3 regions of the Streptomyces sp. NPDC044984 genome follow, and region 1 is predicted to be linked to each of the others. Evidence: riboswitches for the same ligand, from Rfam matches in the RefSeq annotation. Region 1 holds a riboswitch; each other region holds the start of a gene.
What was found. Region 1 has a riboswitch for cyclic di-AMP ahead of AB0A94_RS00725 (transglycosylase SLT domain-containing protein). Riboswitches for the same ligand answer to the same signal wherever they lie in the genome.

Region 1 (7,662 bases):
AGGGTGCCGGCGTTCGCCTCGCCGGCGATCGCGTCGCCCGCGACGACCCCGATCGCCATGGGCAGGAAGAACGGCAGCGTGGCGGCGAGCGCGGTGAAGACCAGGAACAGGCCGTTGTTGGTGATCTGCGAGATGAACGCCGGTCCTCCCCCGCCGCCCCCGCCACCGGCCGACGAGCCGTCACCGGTCTCGATCCGTACGGCGATGCCGACCAGGACCGGTACGGCCGCCAGCACCCCGAGCAGGGCGAGGGTGCGCCAGCGCCGGAAGGTGGTGAGCAGCTCGCTGCGCAGCAGCCCGAGGGTCCACAACGGGCTCACCCTCCGCACCGTTTCAGCCTGCGACATCGAAGCCCTCCCCGGTCAGCGCCACGAACGCGTCCTCCAGCGAGGCCCGCTCGACCCCGAAACCGCGCACCCGGACACCGGCGGCGACAAGTGCGGCGTTCACCTCGGCGAGGTCGCGCCCGGGCGGCTCGCCGGTCACCCGCTCCCCGTCCACGACGACATCGGCGACCCCCTGTTCCTTGAGCACCCTGGCCGCGTCCGCCGGGTCCGGTGTGGTCACCACCAGCCGGCCCCGGGCGCCCGCGGCCAGGTCGGCGACCGGGCCCTGGGTGATCAGCCGGCCCCGGGCCATCACGGCGGCGTGCGTGCACACCTGCTCGATCTCGTCGAGCAGGTGTGAGGAGAGGAAGACGGTGGTGCCGTCCGAGGCCAACTCGCGGACGAGCGTGCGGATCTCCCGCATGCCCTGCGGATCGAGGCCGTTGGTCGGCTCGTCCAGGACGAGCAGCCGGCGCGGCTGGAGCAGGGCGGCCGCGAGGCCGAGGCGCTGCTTCATGCCGAGGGAGTACGCCTTCGCCTTCTTGCCGGCCGCGGCCGTGAGGCCCACCCGGTCCAGGGCGGCGGCGACGCGGGCGCGCCGGGTGCGCGGGTCCGCGGTCGGGTCGGCGGCGTCGTAGCGCAGGAGGTTGTCCCGGCCGGAGAGGAAGCCGTACAGGGCCGGGCCCTCGATGAGGGCGCCGACGTGGGGCAGCACGGCGCGCGCGGAGCGCGGCATGGGGCGCCCCAGGACGTGCGCCGTGCCGGAGGTCGGTTCGATCAGGCCCATCAGCATGCGGATGGTGGTGGTCTTGCCGGAGCCGTTGGGGCCGAGGAAGCCGAAGACGCTGCCCGCCGGGACGGTCAGGTGCAGACCGTCGACGGCGAGCTGTCCGCCGCGGTAGCGCTTGGTGAGCGCGCGGGTGGCGATGACGCCGTCACCCGCATCCGCGCCGTCACCTTCCGGCTTCGTGGCGGACGCCTCGCCCATCGGCTCCCCCGTTCCCTGTCACGTCGTCGCGTCGTAAGGCCCTGGGGCCTTACTTCCCCGCGTCGGCCGCCTTCACGAGCGCGTCCTTGGTGACGGTGCCCACGTAGACCTTGCCGTCCTCGGTGATCAGGGCGTTCACCAGGCGGGTGCTGAACACCGTGCCGGTGCCGAAGTCGCCCTTGACCTGGTCGCCGAGCGAGCCGAGGAAGCCGCCGAGGTCACCGCCGGCCTCGCCGGTGGGCAGGCCGCCCTGGCCGCCGGTGTCGAAGACGGCGACGGAGTTCCAGCCCTCGCCGAGCATCTTCAGCCCGTCGAGTCCCTCGGCCAGGTCCTCCTCCGACTTGGGGGCCCGCTCCGGCTTCCCGGAGTGCTCCCGGCCGTGGTCGAGTTCGCCGTCCTCGGTCACCTCGGCGCCCTTGGGCGGGGTGAACTCGAACGTCGACGCGGCCGGCTTGTCGAAGCTCACCTCGGTGAAGCCGACGTCCACGACGGCCGCGCCGCCGCTCGCCGGGGTGAGCGTGAACTTCAGCGGCATACCGGTCCTGTGGTCGACCGCGATGCTGATCGCGCCGACCGTGGAGCCGGACTGCCTGGGCTTGACGACCAGCCGGTACGCGTCCCGGCCGGCCACCTGGGCGGTGCCGTCGACGGTCACGGACGTGGTGTCGTCGACCGACTTCAGCGCCTCCTCGGCGAAGTCCTTCGGGGTGGCCGGAGGCCGCTGCTCACGCTCCTCGCCGGAGGCGTCGACGGTGCCGTGGTAGACCTCGTTGGACGCGCTGTCGTAGCCCCAGACGTCCTCGCCGTCGTGGATCAGGCTGTACTCTGCGGCGTTCTCCAGGAGCGACACCTTCTGCCGGTCCGGGCCGTCGACCGCGACGCGCAGGGTGTGCGTGCCGGACGCCAGTTCGGTGAGCTTGGCGGACGGGTCGGCCGAGGAGCCGCCGTCCTCGCCCCGCCCCGCGGCGCCCGACGTGAGGCTGCTCTCCAGTCCGCCGAGGTCCGGCAGACCGAGGTCCGTGGTGATCTTCACGGTGCCGGACAGCCGCTCGACGTCCGACTTCGCGATCTTCTCTATCAGCTGCGCTGCGGTGATCTCCGGCAGATCGGGGTCGCCGGAGTCGGCGATCGCGGGGACGAGCCCGATGGTCGCGGCCGCCACTCCCATCACCGTGACCGGGACGACGTACCGCGCGGCCCTGCGCCGTCGCGTGCGCGGCTCGCCGGCCTCCCCCGCGGTCGTCGTGTCGTCGGATTCGTACGGTGCCATGTGTGCCCTACCTCCGTGGTCGGCGGCGGCTTTTCGTCTCGTGTCCTCGCACCAGTCTCACCCTGAGCCGCCATTCTCACCCGAACCGGTGAGAAGTGGTGTTGTCCGTCGTGGTCCATCTGACCAAATCCGGCAGGCGGATTCGTCAGACCCCGGACGCAACTCCACGTACTGCTGGGGTATGACACGGAGGGCGGTTTCCTCCCCCGCCCCGTAGGGGTCGCGGAGGAGTCCGGGCCGGCTCAGCCCGCGCGGTGCACCACCGCGTCGCACAGCTGCACGAGCGCCGCCTTCGCCTCGCACTCCCGCAGCGGGACCAGCGCCGCGCGCGCCTCCTCGGCGTAGCGCACGGTGTCCCGGCGGGCCTGCTCCAGCGCGGGGTGGACGCGCAGCAGCCGCAGCGCCTCGGCGTGCCGGGCGTCGTCGGTGAGGTCGGAGTCGAGCAGTTCGCACAGGGCGACGTCGTCGGCGAGACCCAGCCGGGCCGCCCGTTCGCGCAGCCGCAGCACGGGCAGGGTGGCGATGCCCTCACGCAGGTCGGTGCCGGGGGTCTTGCCGGACTCGTGGGAGTCGGAGGCGATGTCCAGGACGTCGTCGGCGAGCTGGAAGGCGACGCCGAGCCGCTCGCCGTACTGGGTCAGCACGTCCACGACCGCCTCCTCGGCCCCGGACATCATCGCGCCGAACCGGCAGGCGACGGCGACCAGCGAGCCGGTCTTGCCGCCGAGCACGTCGAGGTAGTGGTCGACCGGGTCGCGGCCGTCCTGCGGTCCCGCGGTCTCCAGGATCTGCCCGGTGACCAGCCGCTCGAACGCCTCGGCCTGCACCCGCACGGCCTCAGGACCGAGGTCGGCCAGGATGTGCGAGGCCCGCGCGAAGAGGAAGTCCCCGGTGAGGACCGCGACGGAGTTGCCCCAGCGGGCGTTCGCGCTGTCGACGCCGCGCCGCACCTCGGCCTCGTCCATCACGTCGTCGTGGTACAGCGTGGCCAGGTGGGTGAGCTCCACCACCACGGCCGAGGGCACGACACCGGGCGCGTAGGGGTCGCCGAACTGGGCGGCGAGCATCACCAGCAGCGGACGGAACCTCTTGCCGCCGGCCCGCACCAGGTGCTGGGCGGCTCCCGTGATGAAGGGGACCTCACTCTTGGTGGCCTCGAGCAGCCCTTCCTCGACAGCCGCCATTCCGGCCTGGACATCGGCTTCCAGAGCCTGGTCCCGCACGCTCAGCCCGAACGGCCCGACGACGGTCACGAGGGTCTCCTGTCTGCTGGTGTCCACTGGCGATTACACGGAATGTCGATAGGTCGCTGCCTTCACTCAAGTCAGCGTATCCGGTCACGTTTCGATCACCGTCAGCGCCCGGGGTTACGGGCAGGGCGGTACGGGAGCAGGAGCGGAGTGCTTTTGACCATTCGATAACAACGGACATTCTCCGACTTTCCCGGAGGCGGCGATCCACTCCTCGACCCGGCCCCCGGCCCGCCTCCCGGGCCGCGACCCATCACGCGGACCATCCTGCCCGTCCCGGCGTCCGATTTGCCGCAAATGCTGAGCGAATTCCCCTTGGCGAAAAATGCGCTCACCGGCGACCCCCAGTGAAGTGGGTCACGCGCGACCCGGCACCCCCACCACCGGCCGCCACCCGCCTTCTCCCTTTCCAGGGCACCGAGTTGACCCTTGGCACTCGCAAAGGATCAAGCATCCCAAAACACCCATTGCAAGATCAAACGGCGCCTTGTGTGAGATCCGCACTTGTTCCCGACATGTGCTCTCGCATACGTTCCGGGCCTGCCGGGTGGACGCCTAATCCTGCCGCCGCCCGCATCAACCCACGACGATCACTCAGAACGGCAGGAGCGGGGGACCCAGGTAAGCCGCCGGACCGGACACGCGCCGGAACGGCTAGGGGTGAAGCCATGCCCGCAGGGGCACGGCCGGGCACTCTCCCGCCCGAACCCGACAGCTCACCTCGCAGGCGTAGGAGAGGAACCCAGACATGCCTGCTTTCGGTCAGCACCGCCGCCGCCTCGTCCGCTCCCTCGCCGTCGCCGGCACCGGCGTCGCCGTGGTCGCCCTGCCGCTGTTCGGCGCCACCGGCGCCGCCGCGGCCACCACCGAGCCGACGACGACCGCTGCCGCCCCCGCGACGGCGTACCCGGACAACCTCGACGGCTGGATCCGCGAGTCGCTGGACATCATGGCGCAGCACGGCATCCCCGGCAGCTACGACGCCATCCACCGCAACATCATGCGCGAGTCCTCCGGCAACCCGTACGCCATCAACAACTGGGACTCCAACGCCGCCAAGGGCACCCCCTCGAAGGGCCTGCTGCAGGTCATCGACCCGACCTTCGCGGCCTACCACGTGCCCGGCACCGCCTTCGACCCGTACGACCCGGTCGCGAACATCACGGCGGCCTGCAACTACGCCGCCGACCGCTACGGCTCCATCGACAACGTCTTCGGCGCGTACTGAGCCACCCGCTGACGGGCGAGCGTCCTCGCCCCGCCGAACAGTCGCTCGAGGACGACGGCCACGCCGTCGTCCTCGTTCGACGTGGTGACCTCGTCCGCCACCGCCTTCAGTTCGGGATGCGCGTTGGCCATGGCGACGCCGTGGGCCGCCCAGTCGAACATGGGGATGTCGTTCGGCATGTCGCCGAAGGCGACCGTCCGCGCCGGGCTCAGCCCCAGGTGCTCGGCGGCCAGCGCCAGTCCCGTGGCCTTGGTCACCCCGCACGGCTGGAGCTCCACGGTGCCCGGCCCCGACATGGTGACCGTGGCCAGTGAACCGACCACCGACCGGGCCGCCGCCGCCAACGCGTCGTCGGACAGGTCCGGGTGGCGCAGCAGCACCTTGCTGATCGGCCGGTCCCACAGCTCCCCGCGCCGCTCGATCCGCACCGCGGGCAGGGTCGGGTGCGGCATCAGATAGCCGGGCTCGATCAGCGTCAGCCCGTCGACCCCGTCCTGGTCGACCGCGGCGTACACCTCCCCCACCTCGGCCTCGATCTTGCCGAGCGCGGTCTCCGCCAGTTCCCGGTCCAGCGTCACGGACCACAGCAGCCGGTCCGCGCCGGCGTCGTACACCTGCGCGCCCTGCCCGCACACCGCGAGCCCCGTGCAGCCGAGGTCGTCCAGGAGCGGCCGCACTCTGGGGGCCGGGCGCCCCGTCACCACGAGGTGCCGCGCGCCGGCCCGCTCCGCACGCGCGAGCGCGGCGAGGGACCGGTCGGAGAGGGTGTCGTCGCCGCGCAGCAGCGTCCCGTCCAGGTCGGTGGCGATGAGCGAACAATCGGTGGGTGCGGCCATGATCAGAGAATACGGACAAGCCGACGGTCCGATTCACCGCGCCCGTTTGCGTTCGCTTTCGGTGCGGTTCCCCTTCTCTCGACGCCGGGTAAGGACCGGTTCAGGACTCTTTCCCCGTTTGGCAAGAACATGGTCCGCTATCTACCGTCCGCCCGGTCCCGGGCGGTACCTTCCAGGAGTCCAGGGGGGACTTGATCGGGGGGTCAGGTGAGCAGTGGACGCGTGCGCGTGCTGAGGCCCGAGGAGCTCGGCGAGGGGGAACGGGAGCGCTGGCGGGAACTGCGCGCCGCGACGGACGCACCGCGCAACCCGTTCATGGAACCGGAGTTCAGCATCGCCGCGGCCCGGGTGCGGCCGCGGGCCCGGATCGCCGTGCTGTACGCGGGCGGGCAGCCCGCGGGCTTCCTGCCGTACGAGCGGGGGGTGCTGGGGCAGGGCCGGGCGATCGCGCTCGGGGTGTCGGACTGCCAGGGCGCGGTCCTGGCCCCCGGTGCCGCCCCGGAGACGGGTGAACTGCTGCGGGCCTGCTCGGTGTCGAGCTTCGCCTTCGACAACCTGGAGGCCGGCCAGGAGCTGTTCGTGCCGTACGCGGCCGAGGAGCACGCCACGTACGTCATCGACGTGGAGAAGGGCTACGAGGCGTACGAGTCGGTGCTGCGCGCCCGGTCGCCGAAGTTCCTGAAGACCACGCTGGCCAAGGAGCGCAGGCTGGGCCGCCGGGCCGGAGCCGTGCGGTTCGTCTTCGACGAGCGCGACCCGGCCGTGCTGCGCGCGCTGATGGGGTGGAAGTCGGCGCAGTACCGCAGGACCGGGCGGCGCGACCGGTTCGCGCGGGAGTGGATCGCCCGGCTCGTGGACCGGCTCGCCGGGACCCGGGCCGCCCAGTGCACGGGCACCCTGTCGGTCCTGTACGTCGGGGACCGCCCCGTCGCCGCGCACTTCGGGCTGCGGTCGGCGTCCGTCCTGGCCTGCTGGTTCCCGGCGTACGACCCGGAGTTCGCGAAGTACTCGCCCGGTCTCGTGCTGCATCTGCGGATGGCCGAGGCGGCGGCGGCCGAGGGCATCGGGATGCTCGACCTGGGGCGCGGTCCGGCCGAGTACAAGGACTCGCTGAAGACCGGCGAACTCGCCGTCTACGAGGGGGCGGCGACCCGTCCGGGCGCGGGCGCCGCGCTGCACTGGCTGAGCCGCGAACCCGCGCGGCGCGCGCACGGTTTCGTCCGCGCCCGTCCGCGTCTGGCGGCGCTGGCGGCGCGGACCCTGAAGGGCGCGGCACGGCTGCGCCGGTCGTGAGGAGGGGGGAGGACAGGTGTTCCGAAGAGCGCGTACGCAGGAGGAGATCCGGCGCTTCCTGGCCATCGGCGCGGTGCAGGTCGCCGAACTGGACCTGGACGGCGCCGAGGCCGTGCTGAGACCCGGCCCGGGCAGCCCGCCGGTGACCCACGGAGAGGTGTTCCTGCTGGTCAGACGGGCAGGCCGCCCGGTGGGGACACTGCTGGCACGGGTACCGGAGGGCGCGGACCCGCGGGCGGTGCTGACGGAGGCGGCCACCGGGGTGGTGGTGGAGGCCGTGGCGCCGGGGACCGTGGCGGTGGGGGGCGGCGGGGAGCCGCCGTACGCCTCGGTCGTCGTGGCCACCCGGGAGCGGGCCGGGCAGCTCGCCCGGGCGCTGGACTCGCTGCTCGCGCAGGAGCACCCGCGGTTCGAGGTCGTCGTCGTCGACAACGCGCCCGTGACCGGCGAGACCCGTGAGCTGGTGGAACG
Region 2 (7,662 bases), on a different contig from region 1:
GAACGCAATCAGTCCCGCACCGAGCTCCGAGGCCGCCCCCGGCCGTGTCGTCCTGCTCACCACCAGCCACCGCGTGGCGCCCGGCCTGCTGTCCTGGCCGGCCTGGCAGGCCCTGCACGCGGCCGACCGGGTGCTGTGCGCGGACGGCGCCCACCCGCAGCTGCCGTATCTGCGGGAGGCGGGGATACCGGTCGAGGAGGCCTCACCGACCGCCGAGGAGATCGTCGACGCCTGCGCCGGCGGGCGGACGGTGGTGGTCGTGGCGACGGGTGAGGGCGAGCCCGCGCTGACCGACGGGCTGGCCCGGCTGGCCGGGACCGGCAGGGTGCGGATGCCCGAGCTGGAGCTGCTGCCCGCCTCCTACGACCTGCCGGGCGCCCGGCTGCTCGACCTCGTGCAGGTGATGGACCGCATCCGCGCGGAGTGCCCGTGGTCGTCCCGGCAGACCCACAAGGGCCTGGCGAAGTACGGCATCGAGGAGGCGTACGAGCTCGTCGAGGCCATCGAGGAGGGCGACCGGGACGAGCTGCGCGAGGAGCTGGGGGACGTGCTCCTCCAGGTCGTCTTCCACGCGCGGATCGCCGAGGAGCACCCGGAGGAGCCGTTCTCCGTCGACGACGTGGCGGGGGGCATCGTGGCCAAGCTGATCCACCGGCACCCGCACGTCTTCGGTGAGGCGACGGCGGACACCCCGGAGGACGTCAAGGCGCACTGGCTGCGGACCAAGGCGGAGGAGAAGCGGCGCAGCTCGGTGACGGAGGGGGTGCCGCTCGGACAGCCCGGGCTGGCGCTGGCGGCGAAGCTGGGGTCGCGGGTGCGGACGGCGGGGCTGGACGTGCCGTTGCCGGCGGGGGAGGGGGTCGGCTACGAACTGCTGGCGCTGGCGGTGCGGGCGGAGGCAGCGGGGGTCGATCCGGAGGCGGCGTTGCGGGCCGCTGCGCGCGTCTACCGGGACGCGATACGGGCGGCGGAGGGGCAGGGCGGGGGCTGAGCGCCGGGTGTGGGTGCGGGGCAGGAGTTCCTTCGCCCCTGCCGCCCCGTCCCGTCCCGAGGGCTCCGCCCCGGACCCCCTTCGCGCCCACGCGGCGGAGCCGCATGTCGACACAGCCCCGCGCCCCTTGAGGGGCGCGGACGACCACAACGCGCCCGTCACCCGGGCTCTCCCGCGCTGCCCTGCCGCCCCGCCCGTTAGGGTCGCCGCATGCATGACCAGCCCACCCCTCCCGAGTTGTTCAGCTGGGAGTTCGCCGCCGATCCCTACCCCGCCTACGCCTGGCTGCGTGAGCACGAACCCGTGCGCAGGACGCGGCTGCCCAGCGGGGTGGAGGCGTGGCTGGTCACCCGGTACGCCGATGCCAAGCAGATCCTCGCCGACAACCGGCTGTCCAAGAACCCCGCGCACCACGACGAGCCCGCGCACGCCAAGGGCAAGACCGGTATCCCCGGGGAGCGCCAGGCGGAGCTGATGACGCATCTGCTGAACATCGACCCGCCGGACCACACCCGGCTGCGCCGGCTGGTCAGCAAGGCGTTCACCCCGCGCCGGGTCGCCGAGTTCGCGCCCCGCGTGCAGGAACTCACCGACGGGCTCATCGACCGGTTCGCGGACAACGGCTCCGCCGACCTCATCCACGAGTTCGCCTTCCCCCTCCCCATCTACGCCATCTGCGACCTGCTCGGCGTCCCGCGCGAGGACCAGGACGACTTCCGGGACTGGGCGGGCATGATGATCCGCCACGGCGGGGGGCCGCGCGGCGGGGTCGCCCGGTCCGTGAAGAAGATGCGCGGCTACCTCGCCGAGCTGATCCACCGCAAGCGCGAGGCGCTCCCCGCCGAACCCGCCCCCGGCGAGGACCTCATCTCCGGCCTCATCCGCGCCTCCGACCACGGTGAGCACCTCACCGAGAACGAGGCCGCCGCCATGGCGTTCATCCTGCTGTTCGCCGGTTTCGAGACCACCGTCAACCTGATCGGCAACGGCACCTACGCCCTGCTCACCCACCCCGACCAGCGCGACCGCCTGCAGCGGGCCCTCGCCGCCGGGGAGCACGGGCTGCTGGAGACCGGTGTCGAGGAGCTCCTGCGGTACGACGGCCCCGTGGAGCTCGCCACCTGGCGGTTCGCCACCGAGCCGGTCACCATCGGCGGACAGCGCATCGCGGCCGGCGACCCCGTCCTCGTCGTGCTCGCCGCCGCGGACCGGGACCCGGAGCGGTTCGCCGACCCGGACGTGCTCGACCTCGGCCGGCGCGACAACCAGCATCTGGGGTACGGCCACGGCATCCACTACTGCCTGGGCGCCCCGCTGGCCCGTCTGGAGGGCCGGACCGCGCTCGCCACCCTGCTGACGCGTCTGCCGGACCTGCGGCTCGCGGTGGAACCGGCCGAGCTCCGCTGGCGGGGCGGGCTCATCATGCGTGGACTGCGCACGCTCCCGGTGGAGTTCACTCCTCCGCGCACGTGACGGACCGGGCCGCCGTCCGCTGTGCCCCTGAGCGGGCCAGCGCAAACATGACACGCTCTCAACTCTGTGATCTTCACGTGATCTGCGCGGCATGAACTTGTGACAAGTGATCGTCTGCGGATACGTTCACCCATCAAGTGCGGCACATGAGTTCCACTCGCCGCGCCGGTCATTGCTGTCTTGCGAAAGGTTTCCGCATGCTCTCCGGAAACGGTCGGCACCGTCGTCCCCGCCAGGCTCCGGCTCTCCTCGTCGCGGCCGGAGTGACCGGCTCCGCCATCGCGATCCCGCTCCTCGGGGCCGGTAGCGCCAGCGCGGCCGACGGTGCGACCTGGGACCGGGTCGCCGAATGCGAGAGCGGCGGTTCGTGGAGCCAGAACACCGGCAACGGCTACTACGGCGGCCTGCAGTTGACCCAGGACGACTGGGAGAACTACGGCGGCCTGGACTACGCGACCAGCCCCGACCAGGCCAGCCGAGGCCAGCAGATAGCCGTGGCCGAGAGAATCCTCGCCGACCAGGGGGTCGGCGCATGGCGCACCTGCGGACTGACGGCGGGCCTCGGCGAGGACTCGGCGCCGGCCGACATCGACACGGGTGTGGCGGAGGACTCGACCTCGGACTCCTCCGGTGCCTCCGGCTCTTCGGACTCGTCCGGATCGTCGGACTCCGGCGATCCGTCCGCTTCGTCCTCCCCGTCGGCCACGTCCGACCCGTCGGTCGATGCCGAGGGGGAGGAGGGCGGCGAGGGTGCTGCCGGTGAATCGGCCAAGTCCGACAAGTCGAGCGGCTCGGGCACGGATTCGGACACCGGCTCCGGCGACGGATCCGGCACCTCCCCCTCCGCCTCGGCCACCCCCAAGGGTGACGAGTCGGACAAGTCCGGGCAGACCACCGGTTCTTCCGAGGTCACCGACACCGAAGGCACCGGCACCGGCCGCCACCGCGGTGTCAGTGCCGAGGAGGCTGAGGCGGAGGGCCGTACGCCGGAATCGTCCGGCCGGCATGCCTCGCGCGGCACCGACGCCTCGCGCGATGCCGCCGACGGTTCGTACACCGTGCGCACCGGCGACAGCCTCTCGTCCATCGCCGACTCCCTTGAACTGGGCGGCGGTTGGCGGTCGCTCTACGCCGAGAACGAGCAGGTCGTCGGCGCCGACCCGGACCTCATCCTGCCGGGCCAGGAGCTCGAGGTCGGGGTCGAACCGGGCGAAAAGTGACGCCCGAAGGAGCGTAGGCCCGGCGGCAGTTGGCGTCATGGTTCGCGGTAAATGTCCGGTTTAAAGGCTGTGAGAGATAGGTCTCAGAAGCCCTGATCGTCTTTGAAATTCCGCGGATCGCGTGCCTACGGTCGTGACCGCTCGCCACCGCGGGCCCCGGCTGCCGCCACGCCGAATCCTGCCAGTGGCAGCACGGGAACAGTCGTCGCGTCATGCGCCGCAGGCAGGAGCGGGGGACCCAAGGTAAGTGCCCCTTCCGGTGGTTGACACCGGATCGGGCTTGGGGTGAAGCCGCGTCCCGTGAGGGGCGTGGCCGGGCAACTCAACCGGCCCGAACCCGACAGCTCACCTCGCAGGCGTCGGTGAGGGGATCCAACCATGCTGTTTTCTGGCAAGGGCAAGCACCGTCGTCCGTCCAAGGCCACCCGCGCGATCGCCGTCGCCGGTGTCGCCTCCGCCGCCGTCGCCGCCCCGCTGATGGCGGCCGGCAGCGCCTCCGCCGCCACCGCCTCCGAGTGGGACGCCGTCGCCCAGTGCGAGTCCGGCGGCAACTGGTCCATCAACACCGGCAACGGTTACTACGGCGGTCTGCAGTTCTCCGCCTCCACCTGGGCCGCGTACGGCGGCACGCAGTACGCCTCCACCGCCGACCAGGCCAGCAAGGCCCAGCAGATCGAGATCGCCGAGAAGGTCCTCGCGGGCCAGGGCAAGGGCGCCTGGCCGGTCTGCGGCACGGGCCTGTCCAACGCCGCCTACACCGGCTCCTCCTCGAACGGTTCCTCGGCCGGCTCCTCGCAGAGCCAGGACACCGGTTCCACCGAGACCCGTGAGACCGAGCAGAAGGCCTCCCGCTCCGCCGAGCGTCCGGCCGCCGAGAAGCAGGCCGAGCGGAAGGCCGAGAAGACCGTCACCACCCCGACCGGCGAGAAGGTCGAGAAGGGTGACGGCGAGTACAAGGTCGTCAAGGGCGACACCCTCAGCTCCATCGCCGCCGAGCGCGACGTCGAGGGCGGTTGGGCCGAGCTGTTCGAGCTGAACGACGACATCGTCGACGACGCCGACCTCATCTACCCGGGCCAGCAGCTGCACCTGAAGTAAGCGGCTGCCCCACGGCTCCCCGCCCCGGTGCGTCTTCCCCCGTACGCGCCGGGGCGGGGTTTTTGTGACCGGGTTTCCGGAAACGGCTTTGTTCCGTTCGGAAACAATTTACTCTCGGTTCTGTCCATGGGGCGGGCGACCGGCGGCCCGATCGCCCGGGGCCGGTTAGGCTCGGACTCGCAAGACCCTCCGGGGTCCTGCCCACCCGCGTCACATCCAAGAAGGAGATGCTCGTGCCGTCCATCGACGTCGTCGTAGCCCGGGAAATCCTGGACTCCCGAGGCAACCCCACGGTCGAGGTCGAGGTCGGCCTCGACGACGGCAGCACGGGTCGTGCCGCCGTCCCGTCCGGCGCCTCCACCGGCGCCTTTGAGGCCATCGAACTCCGTGACGGCGATGCCAACCGTTACCTGGGCAAGGGTGTCGAGAAGGCCGTCCTGGCCGTCATCGAGCAGATCGGCCCGGAGCTCGTCGGCTACGACGCCACCGAGCAGCGCCTGATCGACCAGGCGATGTTCGACCTGGACGCCACCGACAACAAGGGCTCGCTCGGCGCCAACGCCATCCTCGGCGTCTCGCTCGCCGTCGCCCACGCCGCCTCCGAGGCCAGCGACCTCCCGCTCTTCCGCTACCTGGGCGGCCCCAACGCGCACCTGCTGCCGGTGCCGATGATGAACATCCTGAACGGCGGCTCGCACGCCGACTCCAACGTGGACATCCAGGAGTTCATGATCGCCCCGATCGGCGCGGAGTCCTTCTCCGAGGCCCTGCGCTGGGGCGCCGAGGTCTACCACACCCTGAAGAAGGTCCTGAAGAGCAAGGGCCTGGCCACCGGCCTCGGCGACGAGGGCGGCTTCGCCCCGAACCTCGGCTCCAACCGCGAGGCCCTCGACCTCATCCTCGAGGCGATCAAGGAGGCCGGCTACACCCCCGGCGAGCAGATCGCCCTCGCGCTCGACGTCGCCGCGTCCGAGTTCTACAAGGACGGCTCCTACACCTTCGAGGGCAAGGAGCGCTCCGCCGCCGAGATGACCGAGTACTACGCCGAGCTCGTCGACGCGTACCCGCTCGTCTCCATCGAGGACCCGCTGTTCGAGGACGACTGGGAGGGCTGGAAGACCATCACCGCCAAGCTCGGTGACAAGGTCCAGCTCGTCGGCGACGACCTGTTCGTCACCAACCCCGAGCGCCTCGCCCGCGGCATCGAGGAGGGTGCCGCCAACGCCCTGCTGGTCAAGGTCAACCAGATCGGCTCGCTGACCGAGACCCTGGACGCCGTCGAGCTGGCCCAGCGCAACGGCTTCAAGTGCATGATGTCCCACCGCTCCGGCGAGACCGAGGACGTCACCATCGCCGACCTGGCCGTCGCCACCAACTGCGGCCAGATCAAGACCGGCGCCCCGGCCCGCTCCGAGCGCGTCGCCAAGTACAACCAGCTGCTGCGCATCGAGGAGATCCTCGACGACGCCGCGGTGTACGCCGGCCGCAGCGCGTTCCCCCGCTTCAAGGGCTGAGCGCCGCTCCTGTAGGCGGCGTCGTACGTACGTCCCCGTACCCGGTCCCGTACCGTGTGCGGGGACGTACGCACGTATGAAGGTGAACGAAGGCGAACCGGAGGCGGAACATGGCGGTCAAGGACCGGGACCGTTTCTCCACCGCGACCAGGATCCGGCTGATCGGTGAGCAGACCGCGGCCCGGGTCTACCGTTCGCAGACCAAGCGCCAGGCCCGCCGCTCCCGGCTGACCGGCCGGGCCGCGCTGCTCGCCCTGGTGGTCTGCTCCCTGATCGTCGCCCTCGCCTATCCCATGCGGCAGTACGTCTCCCAGCGCGCGGACATCGCCGACCTCCGGCAGGAGCAGGAGGAGACCCGCCAGCGGGTCGAACGGCTGCGCGACATGAAGGCGCGCTGGCAGGACGACGCGTACGCCGAGCAGGAGATCCGCAGGCGGCTGCACTACGTCATGCCCGGCGAGACCGGCTACATCGTCATCGACCCGGGTGCGGCGGACAAGTCCCGCACGGATCTCGAAGCCGCCGACCGCCCCTGGTACGCGAACGTCTGGGACGGCGTCGACAAGGCCGACGCCGCCGCCGACCAGTGACCCTTTGCAGAAAGCCGTAGAAAGACAGTATGGAAACGCCCCCGCCCACGACCCCGCGCACCGAGCCCACCGACGCGGACGTCGAGGCCTTCAAGCAGCAGCTCGGGCGGCCCCCGCGCGGGCTGCGCGCCATCGCGCACCGTTGCCCCTGCGGGCAGCCGGACGTCGTGGAGACCGCGCCGAGGCTGCCCGACGGCACCCCCTTCCCGACGCTCTACTACCTCACCTGCCCGAAGGCGAACTCCGCGATCGGCACGCTGGAGGCGAACGGCGTGATGAAGGAGATGACGGAGCGGCTGGCCACCGACCCCGAGCTGGCGGCCGCGTACCGCGCGGCGCACGAGGACTACATCCGGCGCCGCGACGAGATCGAGGAGCTGAAGAACTTCCCCAGCGCGGGCGGCATGCCGGACCGCGTGAAGTGCCTGCACGTGCTGGTCGCCCACTCGCTGGCCGCGGGCCCCGGGGTCAACCCGCTGGGTGACGAGGCGCTGGCGATGCTGCCCCAGTGGTGGCGCAAGGGCGCCTGCGTGACGCTTCCCGTGAAGGAGGAGGACCGGTGACCCGAGTCGCCGCCGTCGACTGCGGTACGAACTCCATCCGGCTGCTGGTGGCCGACGCGGACCCGGACACGGGCGAACTGACGGACCTGGACCGCCGTATGACGATCGTCCGGCTCGGTCAGGGCGTCGACCGTACGGGCCGACTGGCGCCCGAGGCGCTGGAGCGGACGTTCGCCGCCTGCCGCGAGTACGCGGAGATCATCAAGGAGCACG
Region 3 (7,662 bases), on a different contig from region 1:
GTCGTCGCAGACCGGGGGGTTCGACCTCGGCGCGCTGCTGGCCGAGCGCGGAGCCGAGCGCTACGAGCTGCACACCCGGTACCTCAACCACCAGCTCCCGCGCATGCTGCACACCATCGGCTTCGACAAGGTCTACGAGCGCGCCGAGGGCGCCCACTTCTGGGACGCCGACGGCAACGACCACCTGGACATGCTCGCCGGGTTCGGGGTGATGGGCCTGGGCCGCCACCACCCCGTGGTCCGCAAGGCGCTGCACGACGTCCTGGACGCCTCCCTCGCCGACCTCACCCGCTTCGACTGCCAGCCGCTGCCCGGCCTGCTGGCCGAGAAGCTGCTCGGGCACAGCCCCCACCTGGACCGGGTCTTCTTCGGCAACAGCGGCACGGAGGCGGTCGAGACCGCTCTGAAGTTCGCCCGGTACGCGACCGGCAGACCACGCGTGCTGTACTGCGAGCACGCCTTCCACGGCCTGACCGCCGGCTCGCTCTCCGTCAACGGCGAGACCGGTTTCCGGGACGGCTTCGCCCCGCTGCTGCCCGACACGGCCGTACCGCTCGGCGACCTCGACGCGCTGGAGCGGGAGCTGCGCGAGGGGGACGTGGCCGCCCTGATCGTGGAGCCGATCCAGGGCAAGGGCGTCCACGAGGCGCCGCCGGGCTATCTGCGGGCCGCGCAGGAGCTGCTGCACCGGCACAGGGCGCTGCTGATCGCCGACGAGGTGCAGACGGGACTGGGCCGGACCGGCGACTTCTACGCCTACCAGCACGAGGCGGGGGTCGAGCCGGACCTGGTGTGCGTGGCCAAGGCGCTCTCCGGCGGCTACGTACCGGTGGGCGCCACCATCGGCAAGGACTGGATCTTCAAGAAGGTCTACTCGTCGATGGACCGGGTGCTGGTCCACTCGGCCAGCTTCGGGGCCAACGCCCAGGCCATGGCGGCGGGCCTCGCGGTGCTGTCGGTCATGGAGGACGAGCGGATCGTCGCGAACGTCCGGAGCACCGGCGCGCTGCTGCGGACCCGGCTGGCCGCGCTGACCGACAGGTACGAGCTGCTCGCCGACGTCCGAGGCCGGGGCCTGATGATCGGCATCGAGTTCGGCCGGCCCCGCTCGCTGAAGCTGCGCTCGCGCTGGACCATGCTCCAGGCCGCCCGCAAGGGACTCTTCGCGCAGATGGTGGTCGTACCGCTGCTGCAGCGGCACCACATCCTCACCCAGGTCTCCGGCGACCACCTGGAGGTGATCAAACTGATCCCGCCGCTGATCATCGGGGAGCGGGACGTGCACCGGTTCGTGGACGCCTTCACCGCGGTGATGGACGACGCGCACGACGGCGGCCTGGTGTGGGAGTTCGGCAGGACGCTGGTGAGACAGGCCGTCGCCAACCGCTGAAACCCGCGTCGCGCCGGGATTTGCCCCATAGGCAAGAAAATTGCCCGTGGGGCAAATCCAGGGCTCAATGGAGGCATGAGCTCCTCCGAGGCCGGGCCGCCGGCCGAACCGGCCGACGCGCTCCCCGCGGTCGCGCCGCAGCTGCGTGCCCTGCGGCGACGGGCCTCCCTCACCCTGGAGGCCGCCGCCCGCGACGCGGGTCTGTCGCCCGCGCACCTCTCCCGGCTGGAGACCGGACAGCGCCAGCCCTCGCTGCCGATGCTGCTCTCCCTCGCCCGCACCTACGGTACGACGGTCTCCGAGCTGCTCGGCGAGTCGGCCGCCGACCGGGACGCCGTGGTGCGCGCCGCCGACATGGAGTCCACGGCGGCGGGCGGCTGGACGTACTGGCAGGCCGGCGCCGCCGGACGCGGCATGCAGGCCCTGCGGGTCCGGGTGCCGCACGGCTCCCAGGGCGACATCGTGCGCGTCCACCCCGGCGAGGAGTGGCTGTACGTCCTCAAGGGGCGGCTGCGGCTGCGCCTCGGGGACACCCTGCACCGGCTCGGCCCGGGGGACAGCGCCCACTTCGACTCGCTGACCCCGCACCGCATCGCCGCGTCCGACCCCGACGGGGTCGATCTGCTGTTCGTCCACACCCTGCTGCAGAGTCCCACGGCCGCGCTGTGCCTGGGCCCGATCCACGGAGAAGCGACATGACCGGCAAAGACATGGAAGAGAAGCTCCCCCGGGCCCTGTGGGTGCGGCTGTTCATCTACGTGGCGGTGGGACACCTCTTCGCGGCCTTCATCTACTTCCTCTTCGAGATGGCTCCGAAGAAGTAGGCGCCCGCCTCGGGCCCGCCTCAGTCGAGCAGGCGCTCGCGCAGCCGTTCCCGGGTCTCGGGAGTGAGTCCGAGCGCCTGCTCCAGGTAGGGGTCCACACCGCCCCAGGTCTCCTCGACGGTCTCGAAGGCCGCCGACAGATACTCCGCGCGCGCGTCGAACAGCGGGCTGAGCAGCTCCATGACCTCGGGGGAGTAGGCCGAGGCGGAGGTGCCGCTGCGGTGCACCTTGTAGCGGCGGTGCTTGGCGTTGGACTTCAGGTAGTCGTCGACGATCGCGTCGCGTTCGACGCCCACCGCGAGCAGCGTCACCGCCACCGACAGTCCCGCGCGGTCCTTGCCCGCCGCGCAGTGCATCAGCGCGGGGACGCTGTCCTCGGCGAGCGCGCGCAGCACCCGGGAGTGCTCGGCGGTGCGCTCCTTGATGATCAGCCGGTAGGAGCTGATCATCCGGTCCGCGCCCTTGCCGTCCGCGAGGATCGAGCGCAGCTGCTCCAGATCGCCGTCGCGGACCATCTTCCAGAACTCGGCGCCGTCGGCCGGGTCGCTGAGCGGCAGGTTCACGTTGCGCACGCCCGGCAGCTCGACGTCCGGCCCCTCCAGCTTCTGGTCGGCCGCGTTGCGGAAGTCGAAGACCGTGTGCAGTCCGAGCGAGGACAGGAAGGCGGCGTCCTCGGCGGTCGCATGGGCGAGATGGCCGCTGCGGAAGAGCACTCCGTGCCGCACCCGCCGACCGTCGACGGTCGGTAGTCCGCCCACGTCGCGGAAGTTGCGTACTCCGGTCAGCTCGGGTTCGGTCGACGGGATCTGCTGCGTCACGAAGGACTCCTCCCACTCGGCGCCGCCGGCGGGGCTCGCCGACGGGCACCACTTGACGATACGACATGCCTGCCTGGGGCAATGAGTTGTCCACAGGCATTGCCCGGACACCCCCGCGACCCTGATGATGTTGGTGTCTGATCGCATCTGTTCGGGTATGTTGGAGGTTCGGTGACGCAGGTCTCCCAAGACGGTCGTACCTGGCTCCTGTCGGGGCCGGCCAGCAGCTACGCGCTCCATGTCACGGACCGCGACGAGCTGGTGCATCTGCACTGGGGCCCGAGGATCGCGCTCGCCGACGCGGAGGCCCTCGCCGCGCGCCCGCTGCCGGACGACTGGCCGTTCGAGTCCCGCCTGGACGGGCGCGAGGAGTACCCGGTCGAGGGCGGCCCCCGCTTCGTCCGGCCCGCCCTGTCCGTACGCACCGCGGACGGGCGGCGCGGCACCGAGTGGGCCTTCGACGGCCACGAGAGCGACGACGGCGAACTCCGTCTCCGCTTCCGCGACGGCGGACTGACCGTGACCCTGCACTACCGGATGCGCGACGACGTGGTCGAGCGCTGGGTGACCCTGCACAACCGGGGACCCGCGGCCGAACTCCTGCGCGCCGACTCCGCCACCTGGACCCTGCCCGAGCGCGAGCACTGGCGGCTGTCCCAGTTGCACGGCCGCTGGGCCGCCGAGTCCCGGCTGACCCGCGCCCCGCTCACCTACGGCGAGAAGGTCGTCGGCAGCCGCCGCGGCCACACCGGACACCAGCACCTGCCCTGGGTCGCGCTCGACACCGACGCGACCGAGGAGCGCGGCGAGGTCTACGGCTGCGCCCTCGGCTGGTCCGGGTCCTGGCGCATCTGCGTCGCCCAACTCCCCGACGCGCGCGTGCAGATCACCGGCGGCGCGGGGCACGACGACTCCGGCCTGCTGATGCTGGGCACGGAGGAGACGTACGTCACACCGGTCTTCGCCGGTCTGTGGAGCGACGGCGGCTTCGGCGGCGCCAGCCGTGCCTGGCACGCCTACCAGCGGACGCACGTCGTCCCGGACGCGGACCGGGACCGGCCCGTGCTGTTCAACTCGTGGGAGGCCACCGGGTTCGACATCTCGGAGGAGCAGCAGCGGGAGCTCGCGGCGCGGGCCGCCGCGATGGGCGTCGAACTGTTCGTGGTCGACGACGGCTGGTTCGGGGCACGGACGAGCGACCGGGCCGGGCTCGGCGACTGGACGCCCAACCACGGCCGCTTCCCCGGCGGCCTGAAACCCCTCGCCGACCATGTGCACGGGCTCGGGATGCGGTTCGGCATCTGGGTCGAGCCCGAGATGGTCAACCCGGACAGCGACCTCTACCGGGCGCACCCCGACTGGGTGCAGTTCCAGCCGGACCGCCGGCGCACGGAGTTCCGCAACCAGCTCGTGCTCAACCTCGCGCGCGACGACGTCCGGGAGTACCTCTGGGAGCGGCTGGACGGGCTGCTCTCCGGCACCCCCGTCGACTACGTGAAATGGGACTTCAACCGCTGCTTCAGCGACGCCGGCTGGCCGGACGACCCGTATCCGCAGCGGCTGTGGACCGACCACGTGCGAGGCCTGTACGCCCTGCTGGACCGGCTGCGGGCGGCCCATCCGGGGGTGGCCTTCGAGTCCTGCTCGGGCGGCGGCGGGCGGATCGACCTGGGGGTCCTCTCCCGTACCGACCAGGTGTGGACCTCGGACAACACCGACCCGCTCGACCGGCTCGCCATCCAGCACGGCTTCAGCCAGCTCCACCCTGCCCGGGTGATGGCCGCCTGGGTCACCGACAGCCCGAACGCGATGCTCAACGGGCGGGTCAGCTCGCTGCGCTTCCGGTTCGTCAGCGCCATGGCCGGGGTGCTCGGCGTCGGCGGCGACCTCGCGCGGTGGACCGAGGAGGAGCTCGCCGAGGCGCGGGAGTGGGTCGCGCTCTACAAGGAGATCCGGCCCGTCGTCCAGCGCGGCGACCTGTACCGGCTGCGCCCGCCGGAGGGCGGGCTGAGCGCGGTGCAGTACGTCCTCGGCGACGAGACCGTCGTCCTCGCCTGCCTCCAGGCGCAGCACCACGGGGAGCCCGTCCCGGCCCTCCGGCTGCGCGGCCTCGACCCGGAAGCCTCGTACGAATGCCGCGAAACGGGCGAAACGCACCGAGGTGCCCTCCTGCTGCACCATGGGCTGCGCATCGGTCTGCGGGGAGATCTGGACGCCGTGGTGGTGCGGTTGCGGCGTCTGTGATTCTCCCGATTCGGGTGTTCTGTCCGATTGGGCGGTTTCGCCATAACGCGCCCCGAAAGGGAGGGAGATGGGGAGGGGGTGCGTGAGCATCGTCATATCCGTGACGATGTGTTATCGCCATGCTCACGTAATTCTGGTGGATGGCAAGGGAATTCGCGCGGGAAAGGGAATCCCGGCTGACGCTCGGTGACGTCAATTCCGCCTTTGGATCACGGAAAACGGGTTCGCGGTGAACTCCGTGCTTGTCCCTTCGCGTCCGGGTCGCTTACGTTCACCACCGATCCGGACGGACGCCTAATCCTGCCGCCGCCCGGAGCCCGCACACACTGACCCGTGTACGGCAGGAGCGGGGGACCCACAGGTACGACCGCCTGTTCCGGTTCCCGGGACGGCTTGGGGTTAAGCCGCGCGACAGCGCGGCCGGGCATCTCCAGCCCGAACCCGACAGCTCACCTCGTAGGCGCCGGAGAGGAATTCGTCATGCCCGCGAAGGGTAAGCACCGCCGTACCAAGGCCCAGCGTTTCACCCGCTCCATCGCCGTCGCCGGAACCGGTGGCGCCGCACTCGCCCTGCCGTTCCTCGGCGCCACCGGCGCGCACGCCGCCACGCCGCAGACCGCCCCCGAAAAGGCCGTCCAGACCCTTTCCGCCGCCGGCCAGAAGACCGTCGCCGAGAAGGGCGACGAGGCCCGCACGTACACCGTGAAGGCCGGCGACTACCTCGCGAAGATCGCCGAGACGGAGCACGTCGACGGTGGCTGGAAGAAGCTCTACGCGGACAACCGCGAGGCCGTCGGTGACGACCCGGCGCTCATCCACCCCGGTCTGAAGCTCTCCGTCGACGGCGGGGCCGCCGCGAGCGCGCCGCAGAAGCCGTCCTCCGCCAAGGCCCCGCAGGCCCCGGAGCAGAAGGCCGAGCAGCCCGCCGAGCAGCCGGTGGAGCAGTCCGCCGAGCAGCCCTCCTCGGAGACCTCCACCCAGACCACGGGCGCCGACCAGGCCGCGAGCACCTCCGGTTACAGCTCCCCGGTGCCCGGCGCCGGGCTCGGCACCGCCTACAAGGTGGCCGGCAGCATGTGGTCCAGCGGCTACCACACCGGCGTCGACTTCGCCGTCCCGACCGGCACCTCCCTGAAGGCCGTCGGCGCGGGCACCGTCGTCTCCGCCGGCTGGGCCGGTGCGTACGGCAACCAGGTCGTCATCCAGCTCGACGACGGCCACTACGCCCAGTACGCCCACCTGTCCTCGCTCTCCGTCTCGGCCGGCCAGACCGTGACCGGCGGCCAGCAGGTCGGCCTCTCCGGCTCGACCGGCAACTCGACCGGCCCGCACCTGCACTTCGAGATCCGCACCACCCCGGACTACGGCTCGGACGTGGACCCGGTCGCCTACCTCGGCTCGAAGGGCGTCTCCATCGGCTGACCCCCGCGGCGACCTTCCTGACACGCGCGCCGAAGGCCGGACCCCGATCCCCGGGTCCGGCCTTCGGCGTATTCCGGAATTGGCCAACATTTTGAGAGTGTCTTATCTCACCGTCCGTCAACCCTTCCTTACGGTCGCGTAGGTCACATTAGAAGGTGAATCATGAGCGGTTGTGGCAGACGATTCGAAGAGTGACAGCAGAGCAGTGATCGGGTCGTACGTGGCGGTGGGGGACAGCTTCACCGAGGGCGTCGGCGACCCCGGCCCCGACGGGGCGTTCGTCGGCTGGGCCGACCGGTTCGCCGTGCTCCTCGCGGACCTCCGGCCCGAGGGCGACTTCGAGTACACCAATCTCGCCGTGCGCGGAAAGCTGCTGGACCAGATCGTGGCGCACCAGCTGCCGAGGGCGGTCGAACTCGCCCCCGACCTGGTCTCGTTCTGCGCGGGCGGCAACGACATCCTCCGCCCGGGCAGCGACCCGGACGAGGTGGCCGAGCGGTTCGAGCGGGCGATCGCCGCGCTCACGGCGGTGTCCGGAACGGTGCTGGTGACGACCGGGTTCGACACCCGCGGCGTGCCCCTGCTGAAGCATCTGCGCGGCAAGATCGCGACGTACAACGGGCACGTGCGGGCCGTCGCCGACCGCTACGGCTGCCCGGTGCTCGACCTGTGGTCCCTCAGGAGCGTCCAGGACCGCAGGGCCTGGGACGCCGACCGGCTGCACCTGTCGCCGGAGGGGCACACCCGTGTCGCGCTCCGCGCCGGGCAGGCCCTCGGCCTGGACGTCCCCGCCGATCCCGAACAGCCCTGGCCGCCCCTGCCGCCCCGCGGCACCCTCGACATCCGGCGGGACGACGTCCAGTGGGCCCGCGAGTACCTGGTGCCGTGGATCGGCCGCCGGCTGCGCGGGCAGTCGTCGGGCGACCACGTGATCGCCAAGGGAACGCTGTCGCCGGACGACATC

Region 2: it holds a riboswitch for cyclic di-AMP, as region 1 does, so the genes downstream of both, AB0A94_RS12445 (transglycosylase family protein) here and AB0A94_RS00725 (transglycosylase SLT domain-containing protein) in region 1, are expected to answer to the same signal.
Region 3: it holds a riboswitch for cyclic di-AMP, as region 1 does, so the genes downstream of both, AB0A94_RS36250 (peptidoglycan DD-metalloendopeptidase family protein) here and AB0A94_RS00725 (transglycosylase SLT domain-containing protein) in region 1, are expected to answer to the same signal.

The regions. Positions count from the first base shown of each region.
Region 1 covers NZ_JBEZBE010000001.1:145,719-153,380, reverse strand. Annotated here, with positions in the region: gene AB0A94_RS00745 (ABC transporter permease) at 1-347, opposite strand, end outside; gene AB0A94_RS00740 (ABC transporter ATP-binding protein) at 334-1,314, opposite strand; gene AB0A94_RS00735 (DUF2092 domain-containing protein) at 1,364-2,584, opposite strand; gene AB0A94_RS00730 (polyprenyl synthetase family protein) at 2,827-3,837, opposite strand; cyclic di-AMP (ydaO/yuaA leader) riboswitch at 4,409-4,577, shown strand; gene AB0A94_RS00725 (transglycosylase SLT domain-containing protein) at 4,583-5,062, shown strand; gene AB0A94_RS00720 (HAD family hydrolase) at 5,026-5,898, opposite strand; gene AB0A94_RS00715 (GNAT family N-acetyltransferase) at 6,106-7,191, shown strand; gene AB0A94_RS00710 (glycosyltransferase) at 7,208-7,662, shown strand, end outside.
Region 2 covers NZ_JBEZBE010000009.1:85,806-93,467, reverse strand. Annotated here, with positions in the region: gene AB0A94_RS12460 (nucleoside triphosphate pyrophosphohydrolase) at 1-991, shown strand, start outside; gene AB0A94_RS12455 (cytochrome P450) at 1,202-2,464, shown strand; gene AB0A94_RS12450 (transglycosylase family protein) at 2,662-3,684, shown strand; cyclic di-AMP (ydaO/yuaA leader) riboswitch at 3,890-4,058, shown strand; gene AB0A94_RS12445 (transglycosylase family protein) at 4,063-4,782, shown strand; gene eno (phosphopyruvate hydratase) at 5,016-6,296, shown strand; gene AB0A94_RS12435 (septum formation initiator family protein) at 6,407-6,886, shown strand; gene AB0A94_RS12430 (DUF501 domain-containing protein) at 6,916-7,449, shown strand; gene AB0A94_RS12425 (Ppx/GppA phosphatase family protein) at 7,446-7,662, shown strand, end outside.
Region 3 covers NZ_JBEZBE010000058.1:2,086-9,747, forward strand. Annotated here, with positions in the region: gene AB0A94_RS36225 (aspartate aminotransferase family protein) at 1-1,390, shown strand, start outside; gene AB0A94_RS36230 (XRE family transcriptional regulator) at 1,466-2,089, shown strand; gene AB0A94_RS36235 (DUF6126 family protein) at 2,086-2,214, shown strand; gene AB0A94_RS36240 (tyrosine-protein phosphatase) at 2,235-3,032, opposite strand; gene AB0A94_RS36245 (alpha-galactosidase) at 3,204-5,276, shown strand; cyclic di-AMP (ydaO/yuaA leader) riboswitch at 5,591-5,752, shown strand; gene AB0A94_RS36250 (peptidoglycan DD-metalloendopeptidase family protein) at 5,757-6,698, shown strand; gene AB0A94_RS36255 (SGNH/GDSL hydrolase family protein) at 6,904-7,662, shown strand, end outside.